DNA from 3 places in the Lysinibacillus capsici genome. Region 2 is predicted to be linked to each of the others. Evidence: riboswitches for the same ligand, from Rfam matches in the RefSeq annotation. Region 2 holds a riboswitch; each other region holds the start of a gene.
What was found. A riboswitch is a leader RNA that binds a small molecule or an ion and turns the genes downstream of it on or off. The one in region 2 is predicted to bind thiamine pyrophosphate.
Positions count from the first base shown of each region.

Region 1: another riboswitch for thiamine pyrophosphate. It lies ahead of LCP48_RS12570 (ABC transporter substrate-binding protein); the one in region 2 lies ahead of thiC (phosphomethylpyrimidine synthase ThiC).
Region 3: another riboswitch for thiamine pyrophosphate. It lies ahead of thiT (energy-coupled thiamine transporter ThiT); the one in region 2 lies ahead of thiC (phosphomethylpyrimidine synthase ThiC).

Region 1 is NZ_CP084108.1:2,554,628-2,557,791, forward strand. It holds gene LCP48_RS12560 (ABC transporter permease) at 1-244, opposite strand, end outside; gene LCP48_RS12565 (thiamine-binding protein) at 244-534, opposite strand; gene LCP48_RS12570 (ABC transporter substrate-binding protein) at 536-1,531, opposite strand; TPP riboswitch at 1,687-1,797, opposite strand; gene parC (DNA topoisomerase IV subunit A) at 1,906-3,164, opposite strand, start outside.
Region 2 is NZ_CP084108.1:316,709-319,872, forward strand. It holds gene LCP48_RS01550 (methyl-accepting chemotaxis protein) at 1-578, shown strand, start outside; gene LCP48_RS01555 (AEC family transporter) at 690-1,619, shown strand; TPP riboswitch at 1,680-1,794, shown strand; gene thiC (phosphomethylpyrimidine synthase ThiC) at 1,935-3,164, shown strand, end outside.
Region 3 is NZ_CP084108.1:4,030,277-4,033,440, reverse strand. It holds gene LCP48_RS20035 (AAA family ATPase) at 1-326, shown strand, start outside; gene LCP48_RS23390 (hypothetical protein) at 367-489, opposite strand; gene LCP48_RS20030 (magnetosome magnetite crystal formation protein family) at 545-868, opposite strand; TPP riboswitch at 994-1,101, shown strand; gene thiT (energy-coupled thiamine transporter ThiT) at 1,236-1,796, shown strand; gene map (type I methionyl aminopeptidase) at 1,959-2,714, shown strand; gene LCP48_RS20015 (hypothetical protein) at 2,744-3,164, opposite strand, start outside.

The DNA of each region.
Region 1 (3,164 bases), 2.2 Mb from region 2:
GTAACACTACTGCCACCGTTAGCCCACAAGCGATGCCAATGGCCAAACCTAGTAGAGCTAGCTGTACCGTAGCAAATGCATGTGGTAGAAAGGTTTGATACGACTGGATGGCCTCCGATAAAATACTACTTGGTGCGGGTAATAACCAATGAGGAACTTCAGCGAACCGCACGATTAGTTCCCATATGAATAAGAGGAAGGCGATAAAAATTATCGTCCTTCCCTTCTGTAATGCACGTTTCATTACTGATATTTCTCCGTTAATGTATCCATCGTAATACCCGTTGGCTGATATAAAATTTTCACTTGTGTAATGACATTGATGGCACCAAGCTCGATCATCTTCTCGTTCATTTTTTCAATGATTTGGAGCAATGTTGAAAGCTCACCTTCCATCGTTGTTTCCAATGGATGTACCTCATATTTCACCCCAGAAGCATCGATCACCGCAATTGCTGCATCTACATACGGTATAACATCTTCATATTTCTCTGTCTTCGGAATGATTTGTACACTGATTAATGAATTTGCCATCTTATTTGGCCTCCTTTTTAGGTAAGAACTCATTAGTAAAGGCTTTTTTCGCATCAAATTCGCCCTCTAGTACTTGATTGCTAGACATCCATTTCGCATAATTTTCCCACACAGAAAGCTTTTGCTCTCCCCATTGCTTGGCATCATCCTGGTATTTATCAGCCAGCCATTCCTGACTTTTATGCACTAACGCTTTATCTAAATCAGGGGCCGCTTCGATTAAAATATCCGCCGCTTCACTTGGGTTTTCAATTGCGTATTCATAGCCCTTCGCTGCCGCTGCCACAAAGGCTTTGACTACATCGGGGTTGTCCTGTATCATTTTTTCATTTGTAGCTAAAACGGGCGTATAATAATCTAATTGATCACTATACTCTGTAAGATATAGCATATTAATCTTTTCCCCACGTAGCTCAGCCTCAATACCAGTCCATGCATAATAAATCCAAGCAAAATCAATGTCTTTTTCCATCATTGTGAAGAAATCTAAATCCCCTGCATTGACAATATCTAGCTTATTAATATCTGCCTTTTCTTTTTGCATGAGTGATTGTAAGACGGCTTGCTCTGATGGCGAACCCCAACCACCATAGGTTTTACCTTCAAAATCCTTTGGCGATGTAATGCCCTTTGAAGCAATAGAAGCAAAGCCAGATGTATTATGCTGTATAATTGCTGCGATTGAGACCAGCGGCACATTCTGTACTCGTGCCTGTGTTATGCCTTCCTGATAGCTCACGCCAAAATCTGCCTTGCCAGAAGCAACAAGCTGATCTGCGCCCGCCTCACCAGGCATAATAATATCAACATCTAAGCCCTGTTCCTCAAAATAACCGAGTTTTTTCGCAACATATAGTCCTGTATGATTTGTATTCGGCGTCCAATCCAGTACCACAGACACCTTTTTCAGCTTGTCAACAGCCTGCTTATCCTCCTTGTCACTACAGCCTGCTAATGTTAATAGTGCTACCATTAAAATAAATAACCATTTCTTCATGCAAAAGCCTCCCAGTTTGTAATATGAAAGTGTTCATGAATGAATGTTGTCACCAAAAGAAAGCGTATATACAATGTTGGCAAGTTGTTGCTCGAAACATAAAAAAACGCCTAGGATTCCTCCCAGACGTATCGCAATCAATCTTCAAAACTTTGCTTTTTTGAATAGATGTTCCCTACGCTGGTACGAGCCAAATCAGGTTCAAAGGGTCAGCGTCTTTCGGACACAATCTCAGCTAGCAATTACTAGCCCCCCTACATTCTTTCGCTATGAACTTTTCGATGATTATTATACCCATAGTTTCACTTAAATGACAAGGTGCTATTTTTGAAAAGAGCTTAAAGCCCAGCACTCCTAAGAGACTGGGCATTCTTTTAGCTTGGTTTCTGTTCTTTTTTGGCTGTGACAACATGAGAGATTGCCCCATCTGTTGCAATATCCACTTTAAATGAACCGTTGGAATGGCGATCCGCACGAGACAATGCTTGCACGTCTATCACCTCTTGAACACCTTTTTCAGTTTCAATCACAACCTGCTCCCCGTCTGTTGCTTGAACAACTGCCACAATTCGGTGAGGGTTAGCTTTTAACTCCGTTAATACTTTTAGTCCACGTTTTGCACGACCTGCTACTTCAACTTCAGCGACATTCATTTTCTTCACGGCCCCACGCTGTGTCACAATCACTACATATTGGGTAACATCAGGCTGTAATACATTGACGCCAACTAAGGCTTCTCCATCTTTTAGTGTGATCCCTTTCACACCGCCTGTTTTCACACCTGTCACAGGTAGTTCCTCCATTGGGAAACGAATCGCATAGGCTGTATCCGTTGTGAGCATCAGCTCCACGCCATCTGTTACAAACGAGGCATAGATCATCGCATCACCAGCCTTGACGTTCATCGTTTTAATAGGCTTTGAATAACGTGTCACTGCATAGTCTGCGAGTGGTGAGCGCTTAATTTGACCATCTTTTGTGGCTGTGAAGACATACGTATTTGGCTGTTCAAATGTTTCGAAGCCATAAACCGCAATAATCGATTCATCTTCCCCTGTTGGGACAATACTTGAAATATGCTGGCCGAGATCCTTCCAGCGTATATCAGGCAGCTCATGAACAGGCTGATAAATATAATTGCCTCGATTTGTGAACAGCAATAGATGGTGCTGTGTATTTAAGTTTGCTTCATACAATAAATAATCTGAATCCTTCATGGCAAAATCTTGCCCATTTGAAGCGGCATGAGAACGTGTGGATGTGCGTTTAATATAACCATCCTTCGTTACTGTTACGACAACCTCCTCACTTGGCACAAGGACATCCAATGTAATTTTAATTTCTTCAATTTCTTGCTCAATCTTCGAGCGGCGAGGCTCTGTAAAGCGTTTCTTAATATCAAGCAGCTCTTGTTTAATAACACGCACAAGTTTAGCCTCACTTTGTAGAATCCCCTCTAGCTTCGCAATTAACTTATCTAACTCGTCCTGTTCCTGACGAAGCTCTGTAATATCCGTATTCGTTAATCGATATAATTGCAGGCTTACAATAGCCTCTGCCTGTACTTCTGTAAAATCAAACTTCTCTTGTAAATTAAGCTTTGCATCCTTCTTATCATTAGAAGAACGAATCG
Region 2 (3,164 bases):
CTTCTAATATTGCCAATATTAATCAGATTATTGCTTCGATCCAAAGCATTACCGAGCAGACTAATCTGCTAGCTTTAAATGCAAGTATTGAGGCTGCACGTGCTGGTGAGCATGGTAAAGGATTTGCTGTAGTTGCAGAGGAAGTTAGAAAGCTAGCAGAACAATCTAAAAATGAAACAGAAATTATTAAGAGTACAGTAGAAAGCATTCTTGAAAATTCTCAGCAGACAGTTGCTGTGATTGCATCTAATGCAGATTTAATGCAATCTCAAAATGAGTCAGTACAAAGCACGCAACTAGCATTTAAAGATAGCAGTGACTTGTCAGGTTCAATTGCAAATTCTATTAGTGAATTAATGAATAAACTATCTAGCATGTTAGAGCATAAAAATCAGGCAATCATGGCGATCCAAAGTATTTCGGCTATTTCAGAGCAAACAGCAGCCTCTGCGGAACAAGTAAGTGCTTCTGCAATGGATCAACAAGCAGAATTACAAAAAGTAGCAGAGTCTATTCAAAATATGAACGATATTTCAAACGAGCTACAAGAAGTTGTAAATCGATTTAAGCTTGTTTAAAAGCAAAGGCTGCCTTCAATATAGAGGCAGTCTTCTTTTATTGTGAAAGTCAGCGAAATTGACCTAGAAGGAATTCAACACTACTATTCACACTGAGAGGGGGACATTGATATGATGTATCTCGGAATGATTTTCTTTCAAATTGTTGTACCTATTTTAGTGTTACTTGTAATAGGCGCTATCCTACAAAAGAAATTTCGCTTTAATTTAAAAGCATTGTCTCAGCTTATTACATATTGCTTTATGCCGGCAGCTGTTTTTGTAAATTTATATGAAACACATGTGGAGTTATCGGTACTGGGAGAGGTCGGATTATTTATTGTACTCTTTATTGGTAGTCAAATGTTACTCAGTCATTTTATGGCAAAAGGGCTAGGTTTAGCTAGAACAGAGGCAGCTGTCTTTAAAAATAGTGTGGTGCTTATTAACTCGGGCAATTACGGTATTCCGGTGGCTCAAATGATATTTGCCACGCAACCTATTGGAGTAGCCATTCAGGTCATGCTCGTAATCTTTCAAAATATGACTACGTACACATATGGTTTATACAATTTAATTTCTTCTACAAAGTCAGGTATGACAATCATCAAGGATTTCTTTAGAATGCCTATTATTCATGCGCTGATTATTGGTGTCGCTATGAATTATTTTGATATCGGTATTCCACAGTTTATCAAAATTCCAGTAGAACATGTAGCAGATGGATTTATTGCTGTGGCCTTAATTACTTTAGGTGCGCAATTATCACAACTAGAGATGAAATCAATGTTTAATAAAACTGTCTTTATCAGCTGTTTTACGCGATTAATTATTGGACCATCTGTTGCATTAGCCATTATTTATATATTGGGATTAGATGGAGTCGTCGCACAATCACTGTTTATAGCTAGTGCCTTTCCAACATCCCGTAATAGTTCTATTCTAGCATTGGAATATGATGTAGAATCAGCAACAGCCGCGCAAGCTGTTTTATTTTCAACCATTGTAAGCTGTATAACGGTAACCATTGTGATCTATTTTGCGGAAGTATTATTTACCTAGTAAGATAAAAAATAACTTCCATCTCTTAGTATTATCTGCTACACTAGCATCAAACTAAATAGTATTAACTAGGGGAGTCTGATGAGTCAGGCTGAGAGGGGAACGCTACAAAGTTTCTTGACCCTTTGGACCTGATCTGGCTCATACCAGCGTGGGAAAGTTAAGAAGCTATTGCAGAGTATGCAATCAATAGACCTTTACATTCGTGGCCGGATCCAAATAATTATTTTGGATTCGGCCTTTATTTTTTGGATTGTTGGGGTGAGCTAGAATCGGTCCTTAGATTAAAATAAATTTAAGGGAGAGAAGTAGCTCATGTCAGCAATTAGTGAAAAGAATATTACCATTATGTCTAGCTTTGAAGGAAGTAAAAAAGTATATGTGGAAGGATCACGCCCAGATATTCTAGTACCTATGCGAGAAATTGCATTAAGTCCGACAACAGGCAGTTTTGGAAATGAAGAAAATGCTCCTATTCGAGTATATGATACGAGTGGGCCCTATACAGATCCAGCCTACCAAGTAGATATTACGAAAGGTTTACCTGCCTTACGAAATGCATGGATTCAAGAGCGAGGGGATGTAGAAGCATATGAGGGACGCTCCATTAAACCGGAGGATAATGGCTTTCGTCATGTTGATGACCCGCGTATTCAAGAAAATGTCTTCCCTGAGTTGGCGAGAAAGCCTTTGCGTGCTAAAAAAGGTAAAAATGTGACACAGCTTCACTATGCACGAAAGGGGATTATAACGCCTGAAATGGAGTTTGTAGCGATTCGTGAAAATATGAATCCTGAATTTGTACGTTCAGAAATTGCAGCTGGACGAGCTATAATGCCTTCTAATATTAATCACCCTGAGGCAGAGCCAATGATTATTGGGCGTAATTTTCATGTAAAGATCAATGCGAATATCGGGAATTCTGCTGTATCTTCTTCCATTGCAGAAGAAGTTGAGAAAATGACCTGGGCAACTCGATGGGGCGCAGATAATATTATGGATCTATCGACTGGTAAACATATTCATACAACTAGAGAATGGATTATTCGAAATGCTGCAGTGCCAGTGGGAACAGTGCCAATTTATCAGGCTTTAGAAAAGGTAAATGGTGTAGCAGAGGATTTAACGTGGGAGGTTTATCGTGATACTCTCATTGAACAAGCTGAGCAGGGTGTGGATTACTTCACCATTCATGCAGGTGTCCTTTTACGCTATGTACCACTAACAGCAAATCGTGTGACAGGTATTGTATCTCGAGGGGGCTCTATCATGGCACAGTGGTGTTTATATCATCATCAAGAGAATTTCCTGTATACACACTTTGAGGAAATCTGTGAAATTATGAAAGCTTATGATGTTGCTTTTTCCTTAGGTGATGGTTTACGCCCCGGCTCAATTGCAGATGCCAATGATGAGGCACAATTTGCAGAGCTTGAAACACTAGGCGAGCTAACACAAATTGCTTGGCAGCATGACGTTCAGGTGATGGTTGAAGGACCAGGTCATGTACCAATGCATCTGATTAAAGAAAACATGGACAAGCAA
Region 3 (3,164 bases), 980 kb from region 2:
TTACAGATCAATTACGAGATGTCAAAACTTTATCAGGTGGCGAAAAATTTAATGCTTCGTTGAGCCTTGCATTGGGGATGGCAGATGTGATTCAAAGCTACCAAGGTAATATTCATATTGAAACGATGTTTATTGATGAGGGCTTTGGCTCGCTCGATGAGGAATCACTAAATAAAGCAATCGATACATTAATTGATTTGCAGGATTCTGGTCGTATGATTGGCGTTATTTCGCATGTGCCTGAATTGAAATCCGCGATGCCAGCAGTTTTACATGTGGAAAAAACATTAAATGGCCATAGTCAAACCCATTTTGAAGTGAAATAAAACGAAGGCGTATTTCCTCTAAAAGGAATACGCCTTCGTTTTATTTTTTTCGGGTTGTGGTTGTAGGCGTTGTGCCCTTTTTTGCAGCCATTACTTTTTTTACGATAGGAATAACAATAGGTGCTAACTTAACGGCAGTTTTTACAACGTTTGATACTTTCATCCCAAAACAGCTCCTTTTACAATTACTACTACCTGTTTCTCTTAAAAATAAAACATTAACGGATAACACGAACAGCCTGAATTATATTCCAAATCACAATACCGAGTGAGACGAGGGCATAGATGGCGAATGAAGCAAACCAAATAATCATCACCGTCTTGTTATTGGAGGTTGGATCTAAACTAAATGTAGAAAAAACAAAGACAATAAAGAATAGAATGCCAAAAACAAAAGGTATTAAATGAGAGACAAGTGCACGAATCGAATGGCTTTTTACATCACTGTCTTTTGTCACGAAATATACAATTAATGGAACGATAAAAGGGGCGAAGAAAATACTAAGATAACTAAAGGCAGCTAAAATTTTTTGATTCTCCATAGTTGTACCTCCTTTTTAAATATTTACGCATGAAAAACAGCAAAGTTTCAAAAAAATGATGTATGGAAGGTTGTAATCCTTCAATCCTTTGCGTACAATGAGATTGTTCAAATAAATTCAGATGTAACGACCACAAGGGGAGCTGATGATGTCAGCTGAGACTGGGCACGTAATGCCTTGACTCTTCGAACCTGTAAGTTAATGCTTGCGTAGGGATGTGGATAGAAACCGACACTTGTACGATGTGAGGCTCTGTCCTGACATCGTTTTTTCGTCCTTAAAGGAAAAAAGGTGTCAGAAAGAGACATATCAGCGCTTTTCTATTCCTGCTCTTGTATCCTACATCGGAACAAAGGAGAGAATATGTATGGACAAAAAAAGACTATTAATGCTAGTGGAGATTGCGATTTTTGCAGCGATTGGTCTCGTACTGGATCAGGTTTCCTTTAAAGTATGGGCACAAGGCGGCTCAGTTAGTCTTGTTATGGTACCAATTATGTTAATAGCATTTCGCTGGGGCTTAGTAGCTGGGCTAACAACTGGATTACTCGTAGGTGTAATGCAAACCATGTTTGGTGCTACGATTGTGCATTGGCTACAAGGATTCCTGGATTATGGCGTTGCTTTTACTGTTGTAGGATTAGCGGCGGTTGTACGTGGACCAGTGTTAGACGCTGCTAAACATATGAACAAAACAAAAATGGCACTTTATATAATCATAGGTACCGTTTTCGCAGGCTTCTTACGATACACAGCACATACAATTGCTGGTGCGGTATTTTTTGCCGAATATGCGGGTGACCAAAATGCATGGATCTATTCCATCATCTACAATGGTACATATATGCTACCAGCAACCATTTTAACGGCGATCGTTGGTGTTCTTTTATTCACAGCCGCTCCACAATTAATGCAAAGAAAAGCTTAATGCTAGTCCCTTCACGTGAGTGGAGGGACTTTTTTATCGTGAATAGCTCTTTTAGCACTTTGCAAAGTAGGAAAGCATACAATATTTAAAGCGTTTATCGTTATACCCATAAAAAGTTATGTTATATTAAAGAATAGATAATAGATGAAAGGGACGTTATACATGATTGTAAAAACGCAAGAAGAGATTGAAGCTTTTAAAAAAATAGGACGCATTTGTGCTGAAATTCGTGAAGCGATGAAAGCTGCAACAAAGCCAGGAGTTACAACACTTGAGCTTGATGAAATTGCTGGTCGCATGTTTGCAGAGGCTGGCGCTATTTCAGGACCAAAGGGAGAATATGATTTTCCAGGGTATACATGTATTAGTGTCAATGAAGAAGTAGCACATGGTATTCCAGGAAAGCGTGTTATTCAAGAAGGAGATATCGTAAATATTGATGTTTCTGGCTCTTTAAATGGCTATTTTGCTGACACAGGTATTTCATTTGTTGTGGGTGATGGCTATGAGGACAAAGAAAAGCTTTGCCGTGTTGCTAAAAGTGCCTTTGATCGAGCAATGACAAAAGTAAAGGCTGGATCTAAATTAAATCAAATTGGTAAAGCTGTTGAACGCGAGGCAAATGCTAATGGGTTAACTGTTATTATGAATTTAACAGGTCATGGCTTAGGTCAATCTTTACATGATGAACCAAACCATATTTTAAATTATTACGATGCATGGGATTCTACTATTATGAAAGAAGGTATGGTCCTTGCGGTTGAGCCATTTATCTCAGCAAATGCAGAGCATATCGTAGAAGCAGGTGATGGTTGGACATTCGTGACGCCTGATAAATCACTTGTAGCTCAAATCGAACATTCAGTCATTGTAACAAAAGATAAACCAATTATCTTAACGTCATTAGACGAAGAATAGGATGCAATGAAAAAATCCTGCTAACCAAATTATTTTTGGTAGGCAGGATTTTTTTTAATAAATAAAATGCCAACAAAGAGAACACCGCATAAAAATAAAGCGGCTGTAGTGACAAGTAGCTCATCAAAACCATTATGTATGGCGATTCCAATATAAGCCCAAATAAAAACACTTGGATACATAACATCAAAGTGATGGAAACGGATATGTAGCGCAATGGCTCCTCCTAAAGTAAGTAAAATCACTGCCCAAAGAGGCGTACTAAGACCAAAGCCGTTCCAACCATAAGCCGTTAACGTAAAGCTTGTATTTGTGATAAAAATAAATGTCATCCATGCTAAATAAATAGAGAAAGGAATACGACCAAACAAGGATTTGTTCTGAAGAGGGTACGTATTATACAACATAAACAAATACAAGACTAAGAGTAATGTAATGCCAAGAGAAACA